2 regions of the Janthinobacterium sp. GW821-FHT03C10 genome follow, and region 2 is predicted to be linked to the other one. Evidence: predicted binding sites of a transcription regulator. Region 2 holds the regulator's gene; the other holds the start of a gene.

Region 1 (14,788 bases), on a different contig from region 2:
GAGCGCCATATAGCGTTCAAGAGAGACCTTGCCGGGCATCATTTTATCCCTTGATGGTTGGTAAATAAGGTATTTATTTATGCATTATTTCTAGAGGCTATCATTGTTTTTACGTTTGAGGCAGCAGGCCGTTATTCCGGCGCCCGGATATGCTCGACCAGTCCCCGGCCGCGCCGTCCCGGCGCCGGCGTCAGCCAGCTGACGAGGATGGCGGCGGCCAGGCCGGCGGGCACGCCGAAGATGCCGGCGGAAATCGGGGCGATATGGAACCATTGACCGCTGGCATTGCCTCCCAGCATGGTGCTGGTGTGCAGCATGTAGTACAGGCAGACGCCAAAGCCCGTCAGCATGCCGGCCAGCGCGCCCTGGTAATTGGCGCGTTGCCAGAAGACACCGAGCACCAGCGGCGGGAACAGGGTCGAGGCGGCCAGGGAGAAGGCCACGCCCACCAGCGACAAAATGTCGGCCGGCTTTTGCGAGGCCGCATAGGCGGCGATGAAGGCCACGGCCAGCAGCAGCAGTTTGGAAATCGTCACGCGCTTTTGCGTCGAGGCGCTGGGATCGACCACCTTGTAATAGACGTCGTGCGACAGGGCGTTCGAGATGGCCAGCAGCAAACCGTCGGCCGTCGACAGGGCGGCGGCCAGGCCGCCGGCCGCCACCAGGCCGGAAATCACGTAGGGCAGGCCGGCAATCTCGGGCGTGGCCAGCACCAGCACGTCGGCGTCGATGGAAATTTCCGCCAGTTGCACGATGCCGTCGCGGTTGACGTCGACGATGCTGATCAGGGGACTGAGCTTGTCCACGTTGGCCCAGTACGACACCCATGTGGGCAGGTTCGCGTATTGCGTGCCGACCAGTGCCGAGTAGATGTCGTACTTGACCAGCACGGCCAGCGCGGGAATCGTGAGGTAGATCAACAGGATGAAGAACAGGGTCCAGAACACGGACACGCGCGTTTCGTGCACGGACGGCGTGGTGTACGATCGCATGAGGATGTGGGGCAGGGCGGCCGTGCCCAGCATCATGCAAAATACGAGGGCCAGGAAATTGTTGCGCTTGATGTCGGACTGTTCCCGGTCGGCGGCGGGAAACGGCTGCGCGTGCGGAATGATCGGTTCGGCGCGTTTCTGATTCTGCGCCTGCGCGGCCTGCCACAGCACGCGTGCCTCGTCGGGACTCTTGGGATAGGCGATCAGGTAGCGCTCCGCGTTGCGGATGTCGAACAGCGAGGTATTGCGCTGGCGCAAACTGTCGAGCTGGCGCTGGGCCGCCAGGCGGCCTTGCTCCCAGGAACCGGGCAAGCCGTCGATGCGCGCCTGGTAGCTGTGCGCGCGCTGGCGGAAGATGGCGCGCACCTCGATCTCTTTCGGGTCCGTTTCCAGCACGTGTTCGCGCGCGCTCAGTTGCGGCAGCACCTTGCCATAGGCGATCTGCGGCACGGGATTGTCTGCATGCTTGACCGACAGCCACATGGCGGGAATCAGAAAGGCGACGAGGATGATGATGTATTGCGCCACCTGCGTCCAGGTGATGGCGCGCATGCCGCCAAGAAAGGAGCAGACGAGGATGCTGGCCAGGCCCAGGAAGATGCCGACGGAAAAATCCACGCCCGTGAAGCGCGAGGCGATCAGGCCGACGGCGTAGATCTGCGCCACGACATAGGTAAACGACACGATGATGGTGGCGGCCACGGCCACCACGCGCACGCTGGCGCCCCGCTTGTCGGTGCCGCTGCCGTAGCGGGCGGCGAGGAAATCGGGAATCGTGTACTGGCTGAACTTGCGCAGGTAGGGGGCGATCAGCAGCGCCACCAGGCAATAGCCGCCCGTCCAGCCCATGATGAAGGCCAGGCCGTCGAAGCCGTTCAGGTACAGGCCGCCGGCCAGGCTGATGAAGCTGGCGGCCGAAATCCAGTCGGCGGCCGTGGCCATGCCGTTGAACATGGCCGGCACCCTGCGCCCCGCCACATAGTATTCGGTGACGTTCGAGGTGCGGCTGATGACGCCGATGGTGGCGTACAGGGTGATGGTGACGAGCATGAACAGGTAGCCGATCCACGCGCGCGGCATGCCTTCCTGTTCCAGCACCGACAGGGCCAGCAGGAAGGCGGCGAAGCCGGCGGTAAACAGCAGGTAGTAGCGGCACAGCCGGGCAAAGAAGGTGCGCTGGCCGCTCATGCTTGTTCCTCGGCATGAAAAGCCCGGTCGAGGCGCCGCATGCGCCAGGCATACAAGGCGATGATGGCCAGGTAGACGAGCGAGGCGCCCTGGGCCGCCATATAGAAGGGCAGGGGCCAGCCGAACAGGTTCAGGTGCAGCAGCTCGCGCGCATAGAACACGGTCAGGAAGCCCGTCAGCAGCCAGACCAGCAGCAGGACGGCCGTCAGGCGCCGCGTCTTGCGCCAGTGCACGTCGCGGCGCGCCTGCAGTTCGGGGCCGGGCGCGCGCGCCGGCTGCAGCGGCGCCGCGGGAAGGCTGGGCTTATCCATACACGATGTCATCCTCTTCTGGCGCTTCCGGCAACAGCAGGGCGATGCTCAGGCGTAGCAGCGTGCCTGGCAACTTGGGCGACGTGGCGCGCGGATTGTTAAAAATATCGACTTCGGCGCCATGCTGCTGGGCAATCTCGCGCACGATAGCCAGGCCCAGGCCGCTACCGTCGACATTGCTGCCGAGAATGCGGTAAAAGCGCTCGAACACGTGGGCCCGTTCGGCCGGCGCAATGCCGGGCCCCGTATCTTCCACTTCCAGGATGGCCAGTTCCAGGGTGCTGCGCACGCGCACCGTCACGCTGCCCCCAAGCGGCGTGTAGCGCAGGGCATTGTCGATCAGATTGCTCAGCAGCTCGCGCAGCATCATGGCATTGCCGGAAATCATGATCGAATACGCGGGCTGTTCGAAGCCCAGGTCGATATGCTGGGCAAACGAGGCTTGCACCCAGTCCTGCACCACGCCGCGCGCCAGTTCGCTCAGTTCGATCGGCTCGAATGCCGTGCCCGCCTGCGGCTGGTTTTCCGCGCGCGCCAGGGCCAGCAGCTGGTTGACCAGGCGCGTGGCCGCTTCCGAACTTTTCGCCAGCTGCAGCAGCGAGCGATGAATCTCGTCGTGGTCGGTCTGGCGCAGGGCCAGCTCCGATTGCATGCGCATGCCGGCCAGCGGCGTCTTCATCTGGTGCGCCGCATCGGCGATGAAGCGTTTCTGCATGTCGATCGACAGCGACAGGCGCGCCAGCATTTCGTTGAGCGAACCGACCAGCGGCGTGATTTCCTCGGGCACCTGCCCCGATTCGATGGGAGATAAATCGTCGGGCGGCCGGGCGCGTATGCGTTCCTGCAATTGCGCCAGCGGCGACAGGCCGCGCGCCAGGGCAAACCAGACGAGGGCCAGGATCACGGGCAGGATGATGAACTGCGGCAAAATCACGCCCTTGATGATTTCATTGGCCAGCTGGGCGCGCTTTTCCAGCGTCTCGGCCACTTGCACCAGCGCGCGGTGCGGTTCGTCATCGCTGCCGGCAGGAATATCGAGATAGCTGAACGCCACGCGCACGGGCGTGCCGTGGATGGTGTCGTTGCGAAACAGCACCATGCCGCTGCGGTATTTGTCGGGGTCTTGCGGCGGCGGCAAGTCGCGGTCGCCGTCGAGGTATTCGCCGCGCGGACCCACCACCAGGTAATACAGGGTGTCGACGTCGTCGCCGCGCAGGAAGTCGCGGCCCTTGTTATTGCTGTTCTTGTCCGGCACGCGGCGCAGCAGCGCGCCGTCGGCCTGCTTGACCTGTTGCGTCAGCACGGTCACGCTGTCTTCCAGCGCATGGTCGAACGGCTGATTGGCGATGCCCTTGGCCACCAGATAGGTGATGGCGATGCTCATCGGCCACAGCAGGAGCAGGGGCGCCAGCATCCAGTCGAGGATTTCGCCGAACAGCGAGTGCTCGATGGTGTCGTCTTGTTCCGTGGTGGGCGGCTCGAACCAGTCGTCGTCGTCCGCCTCGTCCGCTGGCGCCTCGCGCGCCTTCACTTGCTGGCGGGCCCGCTGGCCGGGCTTGCCGCCTCGCCCGCTTCGGCTTGCAGGCGCGCCGCTTCCGAATATTTCTCCAGGCAGTAGCCGAGGCCGCGCACGGTGGCGATGCGCACGCCGCCCACCTCGATCTTCTTGCGCAGGCGGTGCACATATACTTCGATGGCATTGTTCGACACTTCCTCGCCCCATTCGCACAGGTGGTCGACCAGCTGTTCTTTCGAGACGAGGCGGCCGGTGCGGCCCAGCAGGATTTCCAGCAAGCCCAGTTCGCGCGCCGACAGGTCGAGCATCTGGTCGTTGATGTAGGCGCTGCGTCCCACCTGGTCATAGCTGAGGGGGCCGTGCTTGATGATGGTGGCGCCGCCGCCGGCGCCGCGGCGCGTCAGGGCGCGCACTCTTGCCTCCAGTTCCGACAGGGCGAACGGCTTGGCCATATAATCGTCGGCACCGAGGTCGAGGCCATTCACGCGCTGTTCGATGGAATCGGCGGCCGTCAGGATCAGCACGGGCAACAGCGAGGCGCGCGCGCGCAGGCGGCGCAGCACTTCCAGGCCGGACATCTTCGGCAGGCCCAGGTCGAGGATCAGCAGGTCGAATTCCTGGGTGGACAGGGCCGTATCGGCCTCCTGCCCGGTCTTGACGTAGTCGATCGCATAACCGGACTGGCGCAGCGAGCGGGTCAGGCCATCGGCCAGCACGCTGTCATCTTCGGCAAGTAAAATACGCATGGTGCACTTCCTATGCTTGCGGCGGTAGAAGCTTGTATTGTGTTTCATTTCCCGCAAGGTGGCGAGTTTTTGTGAGAAACCAGGCTTGTATTGATCTGTTTCAAAACAAATCCACGTTCCGCTTGCATTGATCACTGTTTTTTTATACAGTACTGTCTGTGTAAAGAATTTAACCCACTGGCGCTATCGCAGGTTGCCGGATTCATGTGAATCCGCACCTGTAGAACGGCTGAAAGAACATATGGACGATAAAAAAGCTGTAGTACCCGCATCGGAAAAAGCCAAGGCGCTCGCCGCCGCACTGGCGCAGATCGAGAAGCAGTTTGGCAAAGGTTCGGTCATGCGCATGGATGCCAGCGCACCGATCGAAGAAGTGCAAGTCGTGTCGACCGGTTCGCTCGGCCTCGATATCGCGCTGGGCGTGGGCGGCTTGCCGCGCGGCCGCGTGGTGGAAATCTACGGTCCGGAATCGTCGGGTAAAACCACGCTGACCCTGCAAACCATCGCTGAAATGCAAAAACTGGGCGGCACCTGCGCCTTTATCGATGCCGAGCACGCGCTCGACGTCGGTTACGCGCAAAAGCTGGGCGTGAACCTGCATGAATTGCTGATCTCGCAACCGGACACGGGCGAGCAGGCGCTGGAAATCTGCGACGCCCTCGTGCGTTCGGGCAGCGTCGACCTCGTCGTCATCGACTCCGTGGCCGCGCTGACGCCACGCGCCGAGATCGAAGGCGACATGGGCGATTCGCTGCCAGGTTTGCAAGCGCGTCTGATGTCGCAAGCCCTGCGCAAGCTGACCGGCTCCATCAACCGCACGAATACCCTGGTCATCTTCATCAACCAGATCCGCATGAAGATCGGCGTGATGTTCGGCAGCCCTGAAACGACCACGGGCGGCAATGCGCTGAAATTCTACGCCTCCGTGCGCCTGGACATCCGCCGCACCGGCTCGATCAAGTCCGGCGATGAAGTGATCGGCAACGAAACCAAGGTCAAGGTCGTCAAGAACAAGATCGCGCCGCCGTTCAAGGAAGCGCACTTCGACATCCTGTACGGCGCCGGCACCTCGCGCGAAGGCGAAATCCTGGATCTGGGCTCGGATGCCAAGATCGTGGAAAAATCCGGTTCGTGGTACAGCTACAACGGCGAACGCATCGGCCAGGGCAAGGACAATGCCCGCGCCTTCCTGCAAGAGCGTCCGGCGCTGGCCCGCGAAATCGAAAACAAGGTCCGCGCTTCGCTGGGCGTGCGCGAACTGCCGCCGCTGGCCGCTGAAAAGCCGGAAAAAGCGGATAAAGCCGCCGACAAGGCTGCCAAGGCTGCGGAAGCCAAGGCAGAGTAGGTCGGATTAGCGCGGCAAAGCCGCGCGTAATCCGACAACGCCACAGACGTCAACAATGTTGTCGGATTACGGCCCAAGGGGCCTAATCCGACCTACGCATGGCTTGTTGCAAGGTGTGACTATGATCGCCGTCCCGCGCTGTTGCGCCGGGCGGCGATTGTGTTTGGGTGATGTGATCGTGGAATGAAAGACAAGGTGGGTGTATGGCCGCAGTACAACTAAGCCTGAAGGGCAGGGCGCTACGCTTTTTGTCGATGCGCGAACACAGCCGCATGGAATTGCGGCGCAAGCTGCAGCGCCATGCGCAGGAGGGCGACGACGTGGAAGCCTTGCTCGACAGCCTGGAGCAAGCCAACTGGCTGTCGCAGGAGCGCTTTTCCGAATCGCTGATCCATCGCCGCTCGGCCCGCTTCGGCAACAGCCGCATCATGGCGGAACTGCAAAGCCACGGCATAGGCGGCGAGGCGCTGCAGGAACTCAAGGCGGGCCTGGCCGAAGGGGAAGTGGCGCGCGCCTGCGAGGTGTGGCGCCGCAAGTTTGGCCAGGTGGCGCAGGATGCGGAACAGCGCAACAAGCAGATGCGCTTCCTGATGCAGCGCGGCTTTTCCCAGCGTGCCGTGCAGGCGGCCTTGAAGGGGCTGGAGCCGGAGGACGACTAGGCGTGCGGCGCTGGCCGTCCCGCCGGCCTCGCTGTGTTCCTTCTGCAACAGTTCGTCGCTGCCCCGTGCCTTGCCTGCCAGGCAGCCTTGCTCCAGATCATTGTTTTACTGGTAAGTTCACTTTCCTCGCCGCCAGCCTGTCGATCGGATGGCATATTGTTGCGCTGCGTGGGGCCGGGCCTGACCGTGCCGCCGTGGGCTGCGCCGGCGCAGCCATTCGGTCAGGTGTTTCGCGGCGCCCATCGGTCATATCTATCATCACCGTCCGTGATAACAGGCTCAATTTCCATGTGAGTTCTTTATACTTTGAAATGTTTTTATCAAAGCAATGAAAAATTATGTTGCGGCGCAACCGGCGCCTACTGTGCTACACTTTTAGGGTTTTTGCGGCGCCGCAGGTGCGGTTGCTGTTCGTAGAAGCTGCGAACAGAGTGCTTTAGGCACATGGCTGCTTACTAAATTATGGCCGCGCAAGCGGCATCGGTCTTATGCCCCTGTCAACTCCCGTATCCCGGCGCGCCCTACGGCACTCCCGCGTTATCGACGTCCAAGCGTATATGCGCGACGACGGCCTGTGGGATATTGACGCCCATATCACCGATATCAAAAGCTATGACGCGACCCTGGCCTCCGGCCCCCGTCCCGCCGGCGCCCCTCTGCATGACCTCCATTTACGCATTACCGTCGATCGCGAACTGACCATTGTCGAGGCCGAAGCCGCCTCCGATGCCGTGCCCTATCCCGGTTTTTGCGATACCATCGGCCCCGCTTACAGGGCGCTGATCGGTTTGAACCTATTGAAGAATTTCCGCCGCGACTTGAAACAGCGCCTGGCGGGAATCGCTGGCTGTACCCATTTGACCGAATTGGCGCAAGTCTTGCCGACTGCGACGGTTCAGGCATTTGCCGGCGATGTCTGGTCGACCCGTGACGGTGCGAATGCTGACTTGTCGCATGAAAAGCCGTTCCAACTCGACAAATGCCACGCCCTGCGCACCGATGGCGGGGCGGTTGCACAGTATTACCCGCGCTGGGTAGCCAAGGTGTGATCCCGGCGCTCTGTTTTTCCTGTTTTTTTTGCACCACTAACCGTATTTTTACAAATCAGTATCAGAAGGGAAGCCAGCATGAAAATCCATGAGTATCAAGCCAAAGAAATCCTCCGGCAGCACGGAGTGACGGTACCACGCGGTATTCCGTGCATGTCCGTCGAAGAAGCCGTCAAGGCTGCGGAAACCCTGGGCGGCCCGGTGTGGGTTGTCAAGGCGCAGATCCACGCAGGTGGCCGCGGCAAGGGCGGCGGCGTGAAAGTGGCAAAATCGATGGAACAGGTCAAGGAATACGCTGACCAGATCATGGGCATGCAGCTGATCACGCATCAGACCAGCGCCGAAGGCCAGAAAGTCAACCGCCTGCTGGTGGAAGAAGGCGCCGACATCAAACAGGAACTGTACGTTTCGCTGGTCACCGACCGCGTTACCCAGAAAATCGTCCTGATGGCATCGTCCGAAGGCGGCATGGACATCGAAGAAGTGGCCGAGAGCCACCCTGAGAAGATCCATCACGTCACCATCGATCCGGGCACAGGCCTGACCGATGCCCAGGCAGACGACATCGCCGCCAAGATCGGCGTGCCTGCCGGTTCCATCGCCGACGCCCGCGTCAACCTGCAAGGCCTGTACAAAGCCTACTGGGAAACCGATTGCTCGCTGGCCGAGATCAACCCGCTGATCGTCACCGGCAGCGGCAAGGTCATCGCCCTGGACGCCAAGTTCAACTTCGACCCGAACGCCCTGTTCCGTCATCCGGAAATCGTCGCCCTGCGCGATCTGGATGAAGAAGATCCAGCTGAAATCGAAGCGTCGAAATTCGACCTGGCTTACATCTCGCTCGACGGCAACATCGGTTGCCTGGTGAACGGCGCCGGCCTGGCCATGGCCACCATGGACACCATCAAGCTGTTCGGCGGCGAGCCAGCCAACTTCCTGGACGTCGGCGGCGGCGCCACGGCAGAAAAAGTGACCGAAGCGTTCAAGATCATGCTGAAAAACCCAGGCCTGAAAGCCATCCTGGTGAACATTTTCGGCGGCATCATGCGTTGCGACGTGATCGCTGAAGGCGTCATCGCCGCAGTGAAAGCCGTCTCGCTGAACGTACCGCTGGTCGTGCGCATGAAGGGCACCAACGAAGACCTGGGCAAAAAGATGCTGGCCGATTCCGGTCTGCCTATCATCGCAGCCGACACCATGGAAGATGCAGCCAAGAGCGTCGTTGCCGCTGCTGCCGGTCAAGCTTAATTAAGGAATCAACATGTCCATTCTGATCAATAAAGATACCAAAGTCGTTACCCAAGGGATCACCGGCAAGACCGGCCAGTTCCACACCCGCGGTTGCCGCGACTACGCGAACGGCAAAGCTGCCTTCGTGGCAGGCGTGAACCCGAAGAAAGCCGGCGAAGATTTCGAAGGCATTCCTATTTTCGCTAACGTTACCGAAGCGAAAAAAGAAACCGGCGCCAACGTTTCCGTGATCTACGTGCCGCCAGCAGGCGCGGCAGCGGCGATCTGGGAAGCTGTCGAAGCTGAAATGGATCTGGCCATTTGCATCACCGAAGGCATTCCTGTCCGCGACATGATGGCCCTGAAGGACCGCATGGCGAAAGCTGGCAGCAAGACCTTGCTGCTGGGCCCTAACTGCCCAGGCCTGATCACGCCAGACGAAATCAAGATCGGCATCATGCCAGGTCACATCCACAAGAAGGGCCGTATCGGCGTCGTATCGCGTTCGGGCACCCTGACCTATGAAGCAGTGGGTCAACTGACGGCACTGGGTCTGGGCCAATCGTCGGCAGTCGGCATCGGCGGCGACCCGATCAACGGTCTGAAGCACATCGACATCATGAAGATGTTCAATGACGATCCAGATACCGACGCGGTCATCATGATCGGCGAAATCGGCGGTCCAGACGAAGCCAACGCGGCTTATTGGATCAAAGACAACATGAAAAAACCGGTCGTCGGCTTCATCGCTGGCGTGACGGCTCCTCCAGGCAAGCGCATGGGCCACGCCGGCGCGCTGATCTCGGGCGGCGCCGATACGGCACAAGCCAAGCTGGAAATCATGGAAGCTTGCGGCATCACCGTGACCAAGAACCCGTCGGAAATGGCGCGTCTGCTGAAAGCCATGCTGTAATTTCAGCCCGCTGACCGCAGTACAAAAAAGGAGCTTCGGCTCCTTTTTTTTGTCCGCAAGACAGGCCGTTTTCCGGCCTGAGCGGACGGCGCTGGTCCGATAGCGCCCAAATGTGTCGCTTTTCTTTCCATGTGTACCGCCGCTGCCCGGGCGCACCGCTGGCATGGCGCTTGCACTGTGAAGGGCATGACCAACTGCACTCCGGGAGGATGCGATGCGCGCGCAAAGCGGATTTACCCTGATAGAACTGATGATCGTGGTGGCCATCGCCGGCATCCTGGCGGCCGTGGCCATTCCCCAGTACGGCGACTATACGATGCGGGCCAAGGTCAGCAACGTGCTGGCCGCCGCCGCACCGTTGAAAACGGCCGTGGCCCTGTGCGTGCAGGAAAATGGGGGCGAGGCGGCCGCCTGCAGCACGCCCACCGAGAGCGTACCAAGTTCCATTCCCGTGTTCAGTGCCACGCGCGAAGTGGCGAGCGCCACTGTGGACAAGGGGAATATAGTGCTGACCCTCGCTGCCGACCTGGGTACGGGGATCGGTGGGCAAAGCGTGACGATGACCATGAAGCCGGGTACCAGTAGCCTGAGCTGGTTCAACAGCACCACCGTGACGAATCTGGCGGCGAAGGAAGCGATTATCAAAAACAACATTCCCGACGTGACCCCGACCCTGTAAGCGGCGCTGGCCAGCCGGGTATCAGACGATTTTTTGCCGGTCCGCGATCAGCGCTTCATAGGTAAGGTTTTGCAGCAGGGTGTAGTGGGTCGGTTCCAGGTCGATGAATTGCACGCCATATGTATAGATTTCGGCTGCGTCGGCGGCATGGCCATTCGACGGCTTGCCCACGCTGACGTTCTGGATGCGGGCGCGCGTGTTGACGCGCATCTGATGCTTGTTCGGCTGCACCAGCAGGGTAAAGCTGAGCGCCACGCCGTCGTCATCGGGCGTGAGCATGCCGGGCGCCTCAATCAGCGCGCCCGACACGCTGAGGTTGACGATGAACACGGGCACGGCCGCCACGTCGCGGTAGCTCAGCTGCGCCGGGATCTCCACTTTCACGCGCATGGCCGTGCGCAGGCTGGTGCCCTGGATGGTGTCGGGAAAGCTCAGGTGCACGTAATGGAGCGGCCGGCCGAAGATGCGCAGCACGCTGCACGCAAACGAACAGACGGTGACGCCGGAAAACACACGGATGGTCAGCTTGTCGCCCTCGTTGAGCACGATGGAGGCGCCATTTTCCATGGGAATCTTGACGATCAGGTACTCGTCTTTCACATAACCGATCACGGTCGAGAAATGCTGGATGGGTTTGATGGTGCGGTGCGTGATGAACTGAATGCGTCCTCCCACCTGCAGATTCATGGCTTCGAATTCGAAGTCCTGGAGCTTGCTTTCCGCGGCGGGCTTGTTGCTTGTCATGCGATGCTCATGTGGATATGGTCGACTCGCAGTATGCATGATTTCTTGATGAAAAAGCATTTATATCAATGAATTTCATATTGATATCGAAAAGTGCCATGGACAGGTCCCGCTGCGCGTTGCAGGCTTTACAATTGCGTCAATATTGACGAATGTAAATTTTATGCCACGCAGCTATTTTTGGACCATGTTGTGCCTGATCCTGCATCAAATCGACGCCGCCTACTGGAAAGAGTGGGAGATGTTTCATGTGTCAGGCGGCATACAGGGTTTCCTGATATTCAATCTGGCGGCGATCGCCGTGGTGCTGGCCGGTTACCGGCACGTGCTGTTGGCCACCCCGCGAGCGCCCCTGTATGCTTGTGTCTGCGCCGCGCTGGGCGTGGGAACGTGCCTGATCCATGCCGGCTTTGCGCTGGCAGGGCAGGAACAGTTCCACTTGCCCCTGTCCATGGCCATCATCGTGCTGTGCCTGGCCAGTGCCATCTGGCTGCTGTGCGACTTGCGCCGCGTCCGGGGCCAGCTGGCGCGCCAGGCAGCATAATGACACCTCGGCGTGCCAATCGCCCGACTTGCCCCCATGCTTCTCCAGCACGCGCACGTTGGTCATGACCATGCCCCGGTCGACGGCCTTGCACATGTCGTAGATCGTCAACAAGCCGATCTGCACGGACGTGTGCGCTTCCATTTCCACGCCCGTCTTGCCCTTCGTGTCAATCTTTCCTCTTCGCACACTGCAAATTGGTTGCCAGTGTGGATCGGTATGTTGGCTTGCGCCGGATGAATTATTTTTAGTGCAGCCATGTACTGAATATCCGACACATGTATCGCATTGGAGGCTATGCAGGTTTCCTCCGCTGTTTTCGATAGAGCGCTTTGCCTTAGCCATATCTTATTTACTGGTTCGAAACTGCTGCGGGCATGAGATCACCCATCGTTCTCAGTGGTGCCCATGGGCAATCTTATCTCGTATTGGGTCACATAGAGGATTTTCAAAAATGTATCAAAATGAAACAAAAAGTAATAAAATGTATCAAATAGTTTCTCGAAAAAAGTCTGTAAGGCGCATTTTTCCTCAGTGTTGACAAATTTCATTTTCTGAATATGTTACAATCTGTGCGTTTTGGATAGATGTGCTCAGAGATAGGCAAGCACTTTTCTTCAATGAGACACGTCTTTCGATCTTGCGTAGTAGAGTGAGATTTGATTTTTTGAATACCTTTTATGATATGTTCATTATTTTATTTGAAAAATAGTATGATTGATATATTAATTTCCCATTCGAATGCAGTATGCGCGAAAAGGTGAAATTGTTCCAAGGATATTAAAATGACCTATATTATGAAAAATTTTCATTTAGTAAAATATTTATTTTTGATATTTTTTAGTTTGGTAACTAGTGCATGCGGAGGTGGTGCTGGAAGCGCTCCCGTTTCTCCTATTGTTAATCCTGTCATAAATTACCCTTTGCCGGAGATGCGAATTCTGGTTGTCGGTCAATCAATATCATCGAATTGTAATGAATATGTTTATCCTGCAGTGGAAAATGTAATGCAGGTAGGTAAAGACGGTTCAATAAAGGTTGCTAGTGATCCATTCGAATGGGCCGATTGTAAAAAAGGTTCTATGTGGATGCCATTAGGAAAAAAAATTATTGAATCTGGCCTTGCACGTAAAGTAATTTTTATGCCGATTGGCATGGCGGCTACCAAGGTCGAAGACTGGCAGGTGGGGGGCGGCGCATTTAATAAGTTGAATAGTGCTATCGCTTTGGTTCAAGCGCAGGGGATAAATTTTGACTTTGCCTTTTGGCATCAGGGCTCATCAAATTCGGGCATGGATAAGGCTGAATATATGAAGCATCTTAATTCTGTGATTGAATATACTAATAGTCGAGTCAAAATAAGCCGTTGGTTGATTGCGATCCATTCCCGTTGTGCTGGCGTATATGATCGGAATATTGAATCTGCTCAGCTATCAATTGCTAATGCTCCTAGCTTAAATCGATACCTCGGCCCAAACAATAATTTGCTGGGTGATGAATATAGATTTGATGGTTGTCATTTGAATGAAAAAGGGCAGGAAAAGATGGCATCTATGTGGCTTGATTCAATGAGAAATGTTCTTAGATAGGTGATTGGATTGTAAATGAGATCGAAGTTTAGATATTCATTGGAAAATTTTCGTGGAATTGCAATAATTTTTGTTATGTTGTCTCATATTGCATCCGTGCAGTCTATGGGTAAAGCAAGTAATTATTTATTTTTCTTTTTGGTTGATGCTACTGCCTGGTTTGTCTTTATATCAGGGTACCTTTTTTATTATCTTGAGGTTGATAAATTCAAATACTTTGATTATTTGAAAAAGAAATTGAAGTATGTCGTGCTGCCATATTTCATATTGTCCATACCGGCCATTCTTGTTGGTTTGTATTATTCTAGATATATCTTGTATGATTTGACTCCGTTGAAATATGTGATTTGGTCGTTAATTACAGGTGGGATGGTTATTGCGCCCATGTGGTTTATACCAATGATTGTTATTTTTTTCTTGTTGACTCCGGTATTTAATGTAATATCAAGAACGAAATTAATCTATGTGTTGGCAGTTGCGGGTTTGATATTTAGTGTTTTTTCATCACGCCCCGTGCATAATACAAATGCCTTCTTGTCATTTCTTCATTTCGCAGGATTTTATTTGTTGGGAATTGCCGCCGCAAAAAGTGTAGATGCCTTGGATGCGATGGCATCATCAATAAAAGAAAAAATAATTTTATTTTCCATGGTTATTTTTATAATTTCTGGATTGTTTTATCCTGGTATCGAAGGAGAGCCAGGCAGTTTTTATGATTCTTTGGGGATGATGAATTATATAATATTGGGGAAATTGGCTTTTCTTGTCGCAATTTTCTTTTTATTTGAGCTCTATTTAGACGAGGAAAAAAAATTTCTTGCTTATCTCGCAAAAATAAGCTTTGGTTTGTTTTTTATTCATGGTTTTATGAGTCAGGTGTTCGGTAAGTTTTTGCAAAATTTTGATTATTATAATCCGATTGTGAAGCTTTTTTCTGAAATTGGTGTGGTTGTTTTTGCTTCTGTAGCAGTCGTTTTTTTGCTGAAATTGGCATTGGGAAAATGGAGTCGTTATGTTATTGGCTGCTAAGTTTTTTATCGCGACAATATTTTTATTTTCTCTAAATGCGAATGCTCGAGATATTTATGTTTTGATATTGCAAGAAAATGTATCGTCGGACTGTAGGGGCGAAGTATTTGACGCAGTAGAGGGGGTGTATCAGATTGGACTAGATGGGGAGGAAATATCTCCACGGGCCGGGTTTGTGTGGGCTAATTGTATCAATGGACATGTTTTTTTGTCCTTGGGGCAGGCGATGATTCAGTCCGGTATGGGCGAGCAAG
Region 2 (14,788 bases):
TGAAGCCTTCGGGCGTGTCGCTCGACATGATGCTCGTCGCCCTGTACCGCGCCAATCCCGACGCCTTCAAGGGCGAGAACATGAACCGCATGCAGGCCGGGCGCATCCTCGCCGTGCCGGGCGCGGACGCCGTGCGCGCCACCGGTGCGGCTGAAGCGAAGGGCATCGTGACGGCGCACGCCATCGATTTCGAAGCCTACCGCAACAAGCTGGCAGGTCAGGTGTCGCAAAGCAAGCCGGCCAAGGCCGCGCAAGCGACGCAAAGCACGGCCGGCAAGATCGGTGCGACCAAGGTGCAGGAAAAGCCGACGGCCGTGAGCGAGTCGCAAGACAAGCTGAAACTGTCGAAGGCGGAGCCGGCGGCCAAGTCGGCCGGCAAGAGCGCCGTCGCCAGCGAGGAAGACAAGATCGCCAAGGCGAAACAGGTCGATGAAGCCGCTGCCCGCGTCAAGGAGCTGGAAAAGAACGTCAGCGACCTGGAAAAGTTGATGGCGGTCAAGAGCAAGGCCATGGCCGACAAGAGCGCCCCGGCGCCGGCCAAACCGGCCGAGGCCGCTGCCAGCGCAGCGGCCAGCGCCATCGCCAGCGCGCCGGCCGAGGCGCAGCCGCCCGTGCCCAAGGCGAAACCGGTGCCGCTGGTGAAGAAACCGTCGCCGCTGGAACCGACGATTACCGACAAGATCAATGACCACCTGGGCGCCATCGGCATCGGCCTCGCCGCGCTGCTGGCCGCCGTGGCGGCGCTGGTGGTCGCGCGCCGCCGCAAGGATGCACCGCCCGCGCCGGAGAGCGTGGCTCCCGTGTTCGAGCCGGAGCCACCCGTCGCGCCGCCGTCCGGCCTGGCGCCGGAAGACCAGCAGTCCGAAGCGAGCAACCATCTGTTCGGTACGGGCGCCGCCGCTGCCGGCGTGGCCGCGGCGGCGGGCGCCAGCATGCTCGACGCGAATGAAACCGACCCGGTCGCCGAAGCGGACGTGTATATCGCCTATGGCCGCGATGGCCAGGCGGAAGATATCCTCAAGGAAGCCTTGCGCATCCACCCGGAGCGCCATGCGGCCCGCCTGAAGCTGCTGGAAATCTATTCGGCCCGCAACGACGTGCGCGCGTTTGAAGACCAGGCCAGCGAGCTGTACAGCCTGACGCGGGGCCAGGGCGAAGAGTGGCCGCAGGCGGCCGCGCTGGGCCTGGCGCTCGATCCCACCAACCCCCTGTATGGCGATACGGAAGACGACGCCGTGGTCAGCCTGAGCAAGGGTGCCGGTGGCGACGTGCATGGCCAGAGCATGGACTTGCCCGACGATTTGCCGGTTCCTGCGCCGCTGGCCGACCTGGCGCCGGCCGAGCCGGTGGCCTCCGTGGCGGCCCGCGATGCGCGCGATCCCCTCGATTTTGACCTCGACAGCCTCGATTTCGAGCCCGTTTCCACCAGCGACCCGATCGTCATGCCGGGGCCGGACAGCAAGCCGCAGCCGGCCGCGCACGATACGCACGATGCGCACGATGTGCAGTATGACGCCAGCATGGATTTCGGCCTGGACCTGGAGCCGCCTGCCGGCCCCGTCAATGGCGTGGGCGCCGGCTTGACGCCATTGCCTGATCCGTTGAAAGACGTGGACCTGGCCCATTTCGACCTCGACGAACCCGTGGCGCCGGCTGCCGCTCCCGTCGCGGCGGCCGAACCGTCGATCGACAGCCTGTTCGACGATGCGCAGGCGCCGGCCACCTTGCCGGAGGCCATCCCGCCTGCGCAAGAGTTCGATCTGTCCGGCATCGACCTGGACCTCAACGACGGCAAGACGGCCAGCGTGGGCGTGGACGACCCGCTGTCGGCCATCCACATGGAAATGGATACCAAGCTGGACCTGGCGATCGCTTACCAGGAAATCGGCGACAAGGAAGGCGCGCGCGAGCTGATCGATGAGGTCATCAAGGGCGGCAGCGAAGAGCAGGTTGCCAAGGCGAATACCATGCGAGCTTTGCTGAGCTAAGCACCTGATACGACGTCCATGGCGGCGTTGCACGGTCTCGCCGTACTATTCGTACTGTCTTCGACCGCGCGCCTGGCCCTGAATGCCGTCTCAGGCGCTTGTGTGGCCGGGAGGCGGGGCCGCCTTTGCGCCGGTATAATGCTTCGATGCAAAATATTACGACAGCAACGCCATTCAAGCGTATCGTCCTCGGCCTGCAGTACGATGGCACGGCCTGGCACGGATACCAGAAACAGGAAGATGGGCAGACGGTGCAGGACCAGCTGGAAAACGCGCTGGAGCAGTTTGCCCGCGTGCGCCTAGCCACCACCTGCGCCGGCCGCACGGACACGGGCGTGCATGCGCTTGAGCAAGTGGTGCATTTCGATACGGAACTGAACCGCGACGTGCACTCCTGGGTGCGCGGCGTCAACGCCTTCCTGCCGAAATCGATCGCCGTGCGCTGGGCCAAGGAACTCGAAGGCGATCCGACGGTCAATGACTTTTTCCACGCCCGTTTCAGCGCCCGCGCGCGTACTTATCATTATGTGTTGTATAACAACGCCACCCGTTCGCCGCTGGTGGAAGGGCGCGCCGGTTTCTTTTTCCGTCCGCTGGACGTGGAACTGATGCGGCAAGCCGTGCAGCCGCTCTTGGGCTGGCACGATTTCACGGCCTTCCGCGCCGCCCAATGCCAGGCCAAGTCGCCTGTCAAGCTGATGCACGACATCCGCATCGAGCGGCGCGGTGATTGTGTGATTTTCACCATTACGGCCAATGCCTTCCTGCACCACATGGTGCGCAACCTGGTCGGTTCGCTCGTGTATATCGGCACGGGACGGGAAAAGCCGGACTGGCTCGGGCACTTGCTTGAAAGTAAGGATCGCCACGCGGCGGCGCCCACCTTCATGCCGGACGGCTTGTATCTGGCGCAGATCGATTACGATCCGAAATGGGAATTACCGCAAGACAGCAGCAGCGCCTTGCCCTGGTTTTGATCTGCATCAATAAAGGATAGCCATGCCACGCACACGCATCAAGATCTGCGGCCTGACCCGCGTCGAAGACATCCAGGCTGTCGTGGCGGCGGGTGCCGACGCCATCGGCTTCGTGTTTTATCCGAAAAGCCCCCGTTACGTGACGCCCGGGCAGGCCGCCAGCTTGATCGCCGCCGTTCCCCCGTATGTGACGACGGTGGGCCTGTTCGTCAATGCATCCGTGGAAGAAGTGCGGGCGACCCGGGCCGTGGCGCCCTTGTCGCTGCTGCAATTTCACGGCGACGAGACGCCCGAGCACAGCGCGGCGCTCGCCGGCGCCGTGCAGACGCCGTTTACGCAAGTGTTCCGCGTCAAACCCGACACCAGCTTTGAAGATTTGCTAGAATACGAACAGCGCTATCGCGCCGCCAGCCCCTTGTTCTCGAGCCTCTTGCTCGATACCTATGTGGATGCGTATGGCGGTGCAGGAAAGGTATTCGATTGGTCCCTCATTCCAGAAGAACTCGCGCCTCGGGTCGTTTTAAGTGGTGGCTTGAGCGTACAAAACGCGACTGACGCAGTGGTGCGCGTGCGCCCTTACGCCGTCGACATCAGCAGTGGTGTCGAAGCGTCCAAGGGCATCAAGGACGCATCCCGAGTCCGCGCGTTCATCGCCGCGGTGGGGGATGCCGATGCCATCATTGCCAGAGGAAACCACCATGAATGACCATACCACAGCGCCCGGCGCAGCCGCCGCATTGTTCCACGCCACCGATTACCCGTTTCCCGACCTGCGCGGCCATTTCGGCCCGTACGGCGGCTCCTTCGTGGCCGAAACGCTCACGCATGCGCTGGCCGAGCTGAAGGACGCCTATGCGCGCTACAGCGCCGATCCGGAATTCCTGGAAGAATTCCGCTACGAGCTGAAGCACTTCGTCGGCCGCCCGTCGCCCATCTACCACGCCAAGCGCTGGTCCCAGATGGCGGGCGGCGCGCAAATCTATTTCAAGCGCGAAGACTTGAACCACACGGGCGCGCACAAGATCAATAACGTGATCGGCCAGGCCCTGCTGGCCAAGCGCATGGGCAAGCCGCGCATCATCGCCGAGACGGGCGCCGGCCAGCACGGCGTGGCCACGGCCACCATCTGCGCCCGCTTCGGCCTCGAATGCGTGGTCTACATGGGCAGCGAAGACGTCAAGCGTCAGGCGCAGAACGTGTACCGCATGAAATTGCTGGGCGCGACCGTCGTGCCCGTCGAATCGGGTTCGAAGACCCTCAAGGACGCGCTGAACGAAGCCATGCGCGACTGGGTCACCAACATCGAAAACACCTTTTATATCATCGGCACCGTGGCCGGCCCCCATCCGTATCCGATGATGGTGCGCGACTTCCAGTCCGTGATCGGCGAGGAATGCCTGGTGCAGATGCCGGAAATGACGGGCCGCCAGCCCGACTACGTGCTGGCCTGCATCGGCGGCGGCTCGAATGCCATGGGCATCTTTTACCCGTACATCGACCAGAAAGAGGTCAAACTGATCGGCGTGGAGGCGGCCGGCGAAGGGCTGGACACGGGCAAGCATTCGGCATCGCTGACGGCCGGCTTCCCGGGCGTGCTGCACGGCAACCGCACCTATCTGCTGCAGGATGACAACGGCCAGATCATCGAGACGCATTCCGTCTCGGCCGGCCTGGACTATCCGGGCGTCGGCCCGGAACACGCGTGGCTGAAAGATTCCGGCCGCGCGCAATACGTGTCGATCACGGATGACGAGGCGCTGCAGGCTTTCCACGACTGTTGCCATATCGAAGGCATCATCCCGGCCCTGGAATCGTCGCACGCGCTGGCCTACGCGGCCAAGCTGGCGGCTACCTTGCCGAAAGACCAGATCGTGCTGGCCAACCTGTCGGGCCGTGGCGACAAGGACATGCATACCGTGGCGGAGCGCATGGGATTGAATTTCAGTTAAACAACTGTCAATTCTCAATAACGCGTAGGTCGGATTAGCGCGCAAGCGCGTAATCCGACATCCTCCACCGATAAAGAAAGCTCACCATGTCCCGTATCGCCACCACCTTCGCCAATTTAAAATCCAACAACAAGACCGCCCTGGTCACCTTCATCACCGCCGGCGACCCCGGCCCCGACGCCACCGTGCCCCTCATGCACGCGCTCGTCGAGGGCGGCGCCGATGTGCTGGAACTGGGCGTGCCGTTTTCCGACCCCATGGCCGAAGGCCCTGTCATCCAGCGCGCCTGCGAACGGGCCTTGAAATTCAATGTCGGCATCCACGACGTGTTCGGCTATGTGCGCCAGTTCCGTGAAACGAACCAGACGACGCCCGTGGTGCTGATGGGCTATGCCAATCCCATCGAACGCATCGGCAGTGCCGCGTTTATTGATGCAGCGCAAGCGGCCGGCGCCGATGGCGCCATCGTCGTCGACTATCCCCCGGAAGAGTGCGAGGAATTTGCCGGCGCCATGCGCGCGGCGGGCCTCGACCTGATTTTCCTCTTGGCGCCCACCTCGACGGAAGAGCGCATCGCGCAAGTGGCCAAGGTTGGCGGCGGCTTCAGCTATTATGTGTCGCTGAAAGGCGTCACGGGCGCCGGCAACATTGATACGGAACAGGTGGCAGAGCGCCTCGCGGCCATCCGCCAGCATGTAAAATTACCCATCGGCGTGGGCTTCGGCATCCGCGATGGCGCCACGGCCAAGGCCGTTGCCAAGGTGGCCGACGCCGTCGTGATCGGCAGCCGCATCATCCAGGAGATAGAAAATGCGCCGGAAGGGGGCGCCGTCGATGCCGTGCGCAGCTTTACGGCAAGCATCCGCGCCGCACTGGACGCCTGAGCAAGCTTGCCGTTTACGCAAGATGCGTTGGCGGCAAAGTTCGACAGCCCGGCGATAAACGGCTACACTTCGGCCACTGATTTGCCTGTTATTGTGCAATAGATAAAATTTTGGGTGGCGCCCCGCGGGGCGTCGCCGTTGACCGTCTGCCGGGGGCGTCCACCGACGCTACCCCTACAAGGGCCCAAGGAGAAAATATGAGTTGGTTGGAAAAACTGCTGCCACCGCGCATCCAGCGTTCAGATGCCGCCGCGCGCAAGACCATGCCGGAAGGCCTGTGGGTCAAGTGCCCGTCGTGCGAAGCCGTGCTGTACCGTACGGATCTGGAATCGAATTTGCACGTGTGCCCGAAATGCGACCACCACATGCGCATCCGCGCGCGCGAACGCCTCGACAGCCTGCTCGACGCGGGCGGCCGCTATGAAATCGGCCAGGAAATCCTGCCCGTCGATACCTTGAAGTTCAAGGACAGCAAGAAATACCCGGACCGCCTGAAGTCCGCCATGGAAGCGACGGGCGAGACGGATGCGATGGTCGTCATGGGCGGCGCCATCATGAGCCTGCCAGTGGTCGTGGCGTGCTTCGAATTCGAATTCATGGGCGGTTCCATGGGCTCCGTCGTGGGCGAGCGCTTCGTGCGCGGCGCGCAGATCGCGCTGGAGCAGAAAGTGCCTTTCATTTGCATCACCGCCACCGGTGGCGCGCGCATGCAGGAAGGCTTGCTGTCGCTGATGCAGATGGCGAAAACCACGGCCATGCTGACCAAGCTGTCCGAAAAGAAATTGCCATTCATCAGCGTGCTGACCGACCCGACCATGGGCGGCGTGTCCGCTTCGTTCGCCTTCATGGGCGACGTGGTCATCGCCGAACCGAAAGCCCTGATCGGCTTTGCCGGCCCGCGCGTGATTGAAAACACCGTGCGCGAAAAACTGCCGGAAGGCTTCCAGCGCGCCGAGTTCCTCGTCACCAAGGGCGCCGTCGACATGATCGTCGACCGCCGCAAGATGCGCGAAGAAATCGCCCGTCTGCTGGCCTTGCTGCAAAACCAGGCTGTGGAAGTCTTGGCGTAACGCCAACGTAACAGGCCGGGCGGTGTCCTGCGGATCCGCCCGGTTGCCACGCAACACCGTCTCCGCGCCTCGCGCACTGTCTCCTCATCAAGAAGTCTCCCATGCAAAACCTCCCCACCACCTTGCCGGACTGGCTCGCCCTGCTGGAAAACCGCCATTCGGAAACCCAGATCAATATGGGCCTGGACCGCGTGCAAGCCGTCAAGGCACGCATGCAGCTCGCTTTTACCTGTCCCGTGATCATGGTGGCGGGCACGAATGGCAAGGGGTCCACCTGCGCCATGCTGGAATCCGTGCTGTTGCGTGCCGGCTACAAAGTGGGGCTGTACATCAAGCCGCATTTTCTCGACTTCAACGAGCGCGCCCGCGTGCTGGGCGAGATGGCCAGCGACGAACAGATCGTCGCCAGCTTCCAGACGGTTGAGGCCGTGCGCGGCGACACGCCGCTCACGTATTTCGAATTCACCACCCTGGCCATCCTGCACCTGCTGTCGCAGGCCAAGCTCGACGTGGCCATCCTCGAAGTGGGCCTGGGCGGGCGCCTGGACGCCGTCAACGTGATCGACGCCGACGTGGCCATCGTCACCAGCGTCGATATCGACCACACGGATTATCTGGGCGACACGCGCGAAGCGATCGGCTTTGAAAAGGCCGGCATCTTCCGTCCGGGCAAGGCAGCCATCTGCAGCGATCCCGTGCCGCCGCAGTCGCTGATCGACCATGCCGAGGCCATCGGCGCCGACCTGTGGCTGATGGGCCGCGATTTCAACTATTCGGGCGACAAGCAGCAGTGGAACTACGGCGGGCGCGAGCAGCGCCGCAATTCGCTGGCCTACCCGAGCTTGCGCGGCGCCAACCAGATCCTCAATGCGACGGCCGTGCTGGCCGCGCTGGAAGTGCTGAAGCTGAAACTGCCCGTGGGCGCGCAGGAAGTGCGCACGGGCCTCGTGACGGTGGAGCTGCCGGGCCGCTTCCAGGTCTTGCCTGGCCGCCCCAGTGTGATCCTCGACGTGGCGCACAACCCGCACGCGGCGTCGGCCCTGAACCAGAACCTGGGCAATATGGGTTTCCACCCGTACACCTATGCCGTGTTCGGCTCCATGCAGGACAAGGATATCGATGGCGTGCTGGCCGCGATGAGCGAGCACGTCGACCACTGGTGCCTGGCGGGCCTGCCTTCGCCGCGCGCGGCCACGGCTTCCGAACTGGCCGCCAAGGTGCAGATCATGCTCGAAGATAAGCCCGACAGCAGCGAGCATACTGTGTCTATTTTCGATGATCCGGCACAAGCTTTTGCAAATGCAATGAGCCGGGCCGGTGAGAATGATAGAATTGTGGTCTTTGGTTCTTTCCTCACCGTTGCCGGCGTGATGAAGGCCCGAAAATCCTCACTTCACTGAAACGCACTCGACTGAAAATCACGCATGGGCTTGTTCTCGAAACTGTTTAAAAACAAGCAAGAATCCTCTGGCGAAGACAGCGGCTTTTATGTCCCTGGCGAAGCGCAGTCGCCGACCCGCAAGCGCGCCGCCAACACCTCCGGTGGTGGCGGTTCGCGCCGTGGCGGCAAGGAAGCGCCGGACCCGGTCTTGCCTGAAAAAAAGCGCGCACGCCGCCGCCTGGTCGGGGCCATCGCCCTGGCCCTGGGCGTGGCCGTCGGCTTGCCGATGCTGCTCGATTCCGAGCCGAAAGCGCCGTTCAACGATATCGCCATCGACATTCCGTCGAAGGAAAAGGCGGTGCCTGCGCCGGCGCCCGTGCCGGCCGTTCCGGCCCGGGCCGCAGCGGATGGCCTGGACCAGTCCGAGGAAATCGTCGACGCGCCGCTGCCGCCCGCGGCCAAGCCGGCAGCGGCGCCGGCCCCCGTGCTGGCCGCCGCCCAGCCTGCGCCGGTCAAGCCGGCCTACGTGGAACCGAAACACGAGCCCAAGCCCGAACCGAAACCTGTCAAGGTGGAGCCGAAACCGGAACCGAAATCCGAGCCGAAGCACGAAGCCAAGCCGGAGCCGAAACACGAGCCCAAGCCCGAGTCCAAGCCGGAACCCAAGCATGAGGTAAAACCGGAAGCCAAGCCCGAAGCGAAGCCTGCCAAGCCGGCGCAATCGGCCGACGATGCCGCGCGCGCGCTGGCTATCCTGGAAGGCAAGCCGCAAGACAAGCCACAAGAAAAAGCGCAAGACAAGGCCCACGACGCCGGCAGCGGCAAGTTCGTGGTGCAGGTGGCGGCGCTGGCGACGCAGGACAAGGTCGATGAATTGCAGGACAAGCTGCGCGAAGCGGGCATCAAGTCGTACACGCAGAAAGTCTCCAGCCCGGCGGGCGAGCGCATCCGCGTGCGCGTGGGGCCGTTTGGCAGCCGTGAAGACGCCGAAAAGACCCGCGCCAAGCTGCAAAAGCTGGGCCTGGGCGGCAGCCTGGTACCGGCGTGATGTTGCAAGGCTGAACGCGCGTGACGATCTTCGATTACCTGGTGCTGTTCGTGCTGGTGACGTCCGTGCTGATCAGCATGATGCGCGGCCTGGTCAAGGAAATACTGTCGTTGGTCAGCTGGGTCGTGGCGTTCGTCATTGCCAACGCCTATGGCGCCACCCTGGCGAAGTTCCTGCCGGAAGCCGTGCCGGGCGAAGCGATCCGTTTGTTGCTGGCCTTCGTGGTGCTGTTCATCGGCGTGCGCATTTTGATGGGATTGCTGTCCATGACGGTCGACGCCCTCGTCAAGGTGACGGGCCTGAGCCTGGCCGACCGCACCCTGGGCAGCCTGTTCGGCGTGGCGCGGGGCCTTGTGATCGTGCTGACCGCCGTCATCTTGTGTGGCATGACGTCCATACCGCAGCAGCCATTCTGGAAAAACGCGCAGCTCAGCCCGCTCGCGGAGCAGGGCGCGCGCGCCATCAAGCCTTATCTGCCTGCCGCTTACGCGCAGCATGTGAAATTTTGAATTTTTTTTAAAATCAGTAGCACAGTTTAGGAGCACACCATGTGTGGCATCGTCGGCGTCGTTTCCCATCAACCTGTCAATCAATTGCTCTATGATGCATTGTTGCTCCTGCAACATCGCGGTCAGGATGCGGCAGGGATTGCGACCAATCACAGCAGTATGTTTTCCATGCACAAGGCCAACGGCCTCGTACGTGACGTCTTCCGTACGCGCAACATGCGTTCGCTGCAAGGCAATTCGGGCATCGGTCATTGCCGCTATCCGACGGCCGGTTCGTCGAGCGAAGAGGAAGCGCAGCCGTTCTATGTGAATGCGCCGTTCGGCATCACCCTGGCGCACAACGGCAACCTGACCAACTGGGAACAGTTGAAGCTGGAAATGTTCAAGAACGACCGCCGCCACATCAATACCGATTCCGATTCGGAAGTGCTGCTCAACGTGCTGGCGCATGAAATCCAGGAAGCGACGACGGGCCTGAACCTGGACCCGGAAGCCATCTTCAAGGCCGTTACCGTACTGAACCGCCGCGTCAAGGGCGGCTACGCCGCCGTCGCGCAAATCGCCGGCGTGGGCTTGCTGGCCTTCCGCGACCCGCACGGCATCCGCCCGCTGTGCCTGGGCATCAATGAAACGGAGCAGGGACCCGAATACCTGATCGCTTCCGAATCCGTGGCCCTGGAAGGCATGGGCTTCCGCTTCGTGCGCGACATCGGTCCCGGCGAAGCCGTCTTTATCGACGCCGACAAGCAATTGCATAGCGCCCAGTGCGCCGACAACGCCAGCCTGAACCCATGCGTGTTCGAGTTCGTCTACCTGGCCCGTCCCGATTCCGTCATCGACGGCGCCTCCGTATACGCCACGCGCCTGAAAATGGGCGAATACCTGGCCGAGAAGATCCGCACCGAACTGCCCGGCGTGCATATCGACGTGGTCATGCCGATTCCCGATTCCTCGCGTCCGGCCGCCATCCAACTGGCCATGGCGCTGAACATCGAGTACCGCGAAGGTTTCATCAAGAACCGCTACATCGGCCGTACCTTCATCATGCCGGGCCAGGCGGCGCGCAAGAAATCCGTGCGCCAGAAGCTCAACGCGATCCCGTCCGAGTTCAAGGATAAAGTCGTGTTGCTGGTCGACGATTCCATCGTGCGCGGCACCACCAGCCGTGAAATCGTGCAGATGGCGCGTGAAGCGGGCGCGACGAAAGTCATCTTCGCCTCGGCCGCGCCGCCGGTCATCTACCCGAACGTGTACGGCATCGACATGCCGACGCGCGACGAGCTGATCGCCTACGGCCGCACGACGGAAGAAGTGTGCCGCGAAATCACGGCCGATTACCTGGTCTACCAGGATATCGGCGCCCTGAAGCAGGCGATCGCCGACGTCAACCCGGCCCTGGTCAACTTCGAGGCTTCGTGTTTCGACGGCGTCTACGTGACGGGCGACGTGTCGCAGGAATACCTGGACCGCCTGGAATATGCGCGCCACCATCCGAAGGCGGCGGCGCCCGAAGATACGCCGCGTTCCCAGCTGAACCTGAACCTGGCCACGACAGAAGCGTAATTATCTTGCCCGGCTAGCGCCGGGCTTTTTTTGCTCCGCGATCATGAACGATAAAAAAAACTACGGCTTTACCACCACCATCCTGCATAACGACCGCCGCAAGGGCATCGAGCACGGCTCCCTGCACAAGCCCGTGCACACTTCCGTCGCGTTCGGCTATGGCGATGCGCGCCAGCTCGCTTCCGTGTTCCAGGGCAAGGAGCCGGGCTTCCGCTATGGCCGCCAGGGCAACCCGACCGTGTCCGCGCTGGAAGACAAGGTCAACCAGATGGAAGATGGCGTGGCCACCCTGTGCTTCGCCACCGGCATGGGCGCCATCGGCGCCGTGGTGCAGTCGCTGCTGCGCGCGGGCGACCATGTGGTGTCGTCGGCCTTTTTGTTTGGCAACACCAACAGCCTGTGGCAAACGGTGACGGGGCAGGGCATCGATGTATCGTTCGTCGACGCCACCGAGGTGGCCAACGTGGCGGCCGCCATCACGCCGGCCACGCGCATCGTGTTCGTGGAAACCATCGCCAATCCGCGCACGCAGATCGCCGACCTGGCAAAGATCGGCGAGTTGTGCCGCGAGAAGGGCATCTTGTACATCGTCGACAACACCATGACGACGCCGTATCTGTTCCGCCCGAAAGCCGTGGGCGCGGGCCTGGTGGTCAATGCCTTGACGAAATCCATCGGCGGCCACGGCAATGCGCTGGGCGGCAGCTTGACGGACACGGGCGTGTTCGACTGGACGCAGTATCCGAACATCTTTGAGAACTACAAGAAGGCGGCGCCGGCGCAATGGGGTATCGCGCAAATCCGCGCCAAGGCCTTGCGCGACTTCGGCGCCTCGCTGGGGCCGGAAGCGGCGCACCATATCGCCGTCGGCGCGGAAACCATGGCCTTGCGCATGGACCGCACCTGCTCGAACGCCCTGGCCCTGGCCACCATGCTGGCCGCCGATCCGCGCGTGGCGGCCGTGCATTACCCGGGTCTGGCGTCGCACCCGCAGCATGCGCTGGCGAGCGACCTGTTCCGCAGCTATGGCTCCCTGTTCAGCTTTGAACTCAAGGATGGCATCGACTGCTTCGATTTCCTCAATCGTTTGAATTTGGCCATTCCCGCGAGCAACCTCGGCGACACGCGCACCCTGGTCATTCCCGTCGCCCACACGATCTTCTATGAGATGGGTGCCGAGCGGCGTGCCAGCATGGGTATCGCCGAATCGCTGATCCGCGTCTCCGTCGGCATCGAGGACGAGGTGGATCTGCTCGAGGATTTCCGCCAGGCACTCGATGTATAAGTCGCCGGATAAATGAAAAGGGCCGCAACAGTCATGCTGTTGCGGCCCTTTTTTCGTGCAGTCGTTTAATGCCAGCTGCGCATGAGTCCGACGGCCAGCCCTTCCAGGGCGAATTCATCTTCCGGCGATACGGTGATGACCTTGAAGTCGGGATTTTCCGGGAACAGTTCGATCACGGAACCCGTCTTCTTGTAGCGCTTGACGGTGACTTCGTCGCCGATGCGGGCGACGACGATCTGGCCGTTCTTGGCGCTGTCGACCTTCTTGACGGCCAGTAAATCGCCATCCATGATGCCGGCGTCGCGCATGGACCAGCCGCGCACCTTCAGCAGGAAGTCGGGCTTGGCCGAAAACAGGGCCGGGTCCACGTTGTAGCTCGCTTCCAGGTTTTCCTGTGCCAGGATGGGCGAGCCTGCCGCCACGCGGCCGATCAGGGGCAGCGACATCAGCAGCGCTGCCGGCACTTTCGATGGCAGGGCTTCAGCCGCCGCGCCGATCAGGCGGATGCCGCGCGAGGTGCCGGGCGAAATCTCGATGGCGCCCTTGCGGGCCAGGGCCTGCAAATGCTCTTCGGCCGCGTTGGCCGATTTGAAACCCAGTTCATTGGCGATTTCGGCACGGGTGGGAGGAAAGCCCGTGTTTTCAATCGCGTCCTTGATCAGGTTCAGGATTTGTTCTTGTCGTGCTGTCAGCTTGATCATGAGCGGTGGGTGCATACTGAAATGCTGTCTATATGAACAGACTGTATTTTTGTACAGTATCGCCCACTATGCAAGGGGATTTGCGTGTTTTCGGCGAATTTCGCAAGAAATACTTGTCCATGGGCGGAAAGCGCGTTCGCGCGCGGTCTTTTCGGGCGCTGGCGCAAGCAATGATTGAAACGTTTGCAAAAGGCGGTTATAATCTTCGGCTGACCTTCCCACACCCGTCTTGACGCCGGGGTGGGCGATTATCAATCCGACCTGAAGGAGTTTGCATGCGTCATTATGAAATAGTCTTTATCGTCCATCCGGACCAAAGCGAGCAAGTGCCCGCGATGATCGAACGCTACAAAGCCAGCGTAACCACCCGCGGCGGTTCGGTTCACCGCGTGGAAGATTGGGGCCGCCGCCAAATGGCTTACTCGATCCAAAAGCTGCCTAAAGCACACTACATCTGCCTGAACATCGAATGCGACAACGAGACCCTGGTCGAGTTGGAAACAGCATTCAAATTCAATGATGCCGTGTTGCGTCACCTGACCGTTAAAATGAAGAAAGCTGAAACAGCTCCTTCGCCGATGATGAAATCGGTACAACGCGAAGACGCGGCCAAAAGCCACCGCACCGAAGCACCAGCAGCCGCTCCAGCCGCAGCCGCTTAATTTTTGACCAGGATCGTGCGCTGAACCAGCTACAAGTCACCGCCATCATTGCCGAGCGCGAAATATTGCGCTATACCCCGGCAGGGCTGCCGATTGTGAATGCAGTATTGCAACACAGTTCGCAGCAGATGGAAGCAGGGATTGCCCGTTTGACCGAGTTTGATGTTGCCGCGCTAGCCGCTGGCGAAATTTCAGGCCGGTTCAGTCAGGCAAGCTTGGGCGGGGTGTATCAGTTCACGGGTTTCCTGGCCAGGAAGAGCCGCAACAGCAAGAGTTTGGTGTTTCACATCATTGATTTTAGTGCAGTCATTCCCGACTAGCGCATTTTAGATACAGGAGCCTGACATGGCATTCGGTAAAAAGTTCGACAAAAATAAGCTCAAGCTTAAAGAAAAACGCAAACAGCAAAACCCTTTGTTCAAACGTAAGAAGTTCTGCCGCTTCACGGCAGCTCACGTTGAGCAAGTCGACTACAAAGACGTCGACACGCTGAAAGACTTCGTCCAGGAAAACGGCAAGATCATGCCAGCACGCCTGACCGGTACCAAAGCGCACTACCAGCGCCAAGTCGACACCGCAATCAAGCGCGCTCGCTTCCTCGCGCTGCTGCCATACACCGATCTGCACCACGCTTAATCGGTCAGATATTCCTGGAGAAGAACTATGCAAATCATTCTGTTAGAAAAAGTTGTAAACGTCGGTAACCTCGGCGAAGTCGTCAAAGTCAAAGACGGTTACGCACGTAACTTCCTGATCCCGCAACGCCTGGCA

The links. Region 2 encodes LexA, which represses DNA repair genes until DNA is damaged. Its sites were predicted from a motif close to ACTGTATNNNNATACAGT; they were not measured.
Region 1: a site for LexA is predicted at 4,887-4,904, ahead of recA (recombinase RecA). Genes of this name have one in related genera too.

Annotation. Positions count from the first base shown of each region.
Region 1 is NZ_JBWKUN010000001.1:1,539,198-1,553,985, reverse strand. Features, by position in the region: gene AC07VH_RS06665 (sodium:solute symporter family protein) at 132-2,180, opposite strand; gene AC07VH_RS06660 (DUF4212 domain-containing protein) at 2,177-2,491, opposite strand; gene AC07VH_RS06655 (sensor histidine kinase) at 2,484-4,022, opposite strand; gene AC07VH_RS06650 (response regulator) at 4,019-4,753, opposite strand; gene recA (recombinase RecA) at 4,995-6,098, shown strand; gene recX (recombination regulator RecX) at 6,302-6,757, shown strand; gene AC07VH_RS06635 (DUF2889 domain-containing protein) at 7,246-7,806, shown strand; gene sucC (ADP-forming succinate--CoA ligase subunit beta) at 7,885-9,054, shown strand; gene sucD (succinate--CoA ligase subunit alpha) at 9,068-9,949, shown strand; gene AC07VH_RS06620 (pilin) at 10,164-10,628, shown strand; gene AC07VH_RS06615 (flagellar brake protein) at 10,650-11,372, opposite strand; gene AC07VH_RS06610 (DUF6713 family protein) at 11,536-11,916, shown strand; partial or broken gene AC07VH_RS06605 (cyclic pyranopterin monophosphate synthase MoaC) at 11,923-12,084, opposite strand; gene AC07VH_RS06600 (sialate O-acetylesterase) at 12,702-13,505, shown strand; gene AC07VH_RS06595 (acyltransferase family protein) at 13,521-14,534, shown strand; gene AC07VH_RS06590 (sialate O-acetylesterase) at 14,518-14,788, shown strand, end outside.
Region 2 is NZ_JBWKUN010000007.1:15,474-30,261, reverse strand. Features, by position in the region: gene AC07VH_RS22185 (motility hub landmark protein FimV) at 1-1,988, shown strand, start outside; gene truA (tRNA pseudouridine(38-40) synthase TruA) at 2,135-2,965, shown strand; gene AC07VH_RS22175 (phosphoribosylanthranilate isomerase) at 2,988-3,671, shown strand; gene trpB (tryptophan synthase subunit beta) at 3,664-4,914, shown strand; gene trpA (tryptophan synthase subunit alpha) at 5,001-5,798, shown strand; gene accD (acetyl-CoA carboxylase, carboxyltransferase subunit beta) at 5,996-6,868, shown strand; gene folC (bifunctional tetrahydrofolate synthase/dihydrofolate synthase) at 6,970-8,268, shown strand; gene AC07VH_RS22150 (SPOR domain-containing protein) at 8,293-9,297, shown strand; gene AC07VH_RS22145 (CvpA family protein) at 9,318-9,806, shown strand; gene purF (amidophosphoribosyltransferase) at 9,846-11,369, shown strand; gene AC07VH_RS22135 (cystathionine gamma-synthase family protein) at 11,413-12,654, shown strand; gene lexA (transcriptional repressor LexA) at 12,720-13,355, opposite strand; gene rpsF (30S ribosomal protein S6) at 13,631-14,017, shown strand; gene priB (primosomal replication protein N) at 14,038-14,337, shown strand; gene rpsR (30S ribosomal protein S18) at 14,363-14,653, shown strand; gene rplI (50S ribosomal protein L9) at 14,681-14,788, shown strand, end outside.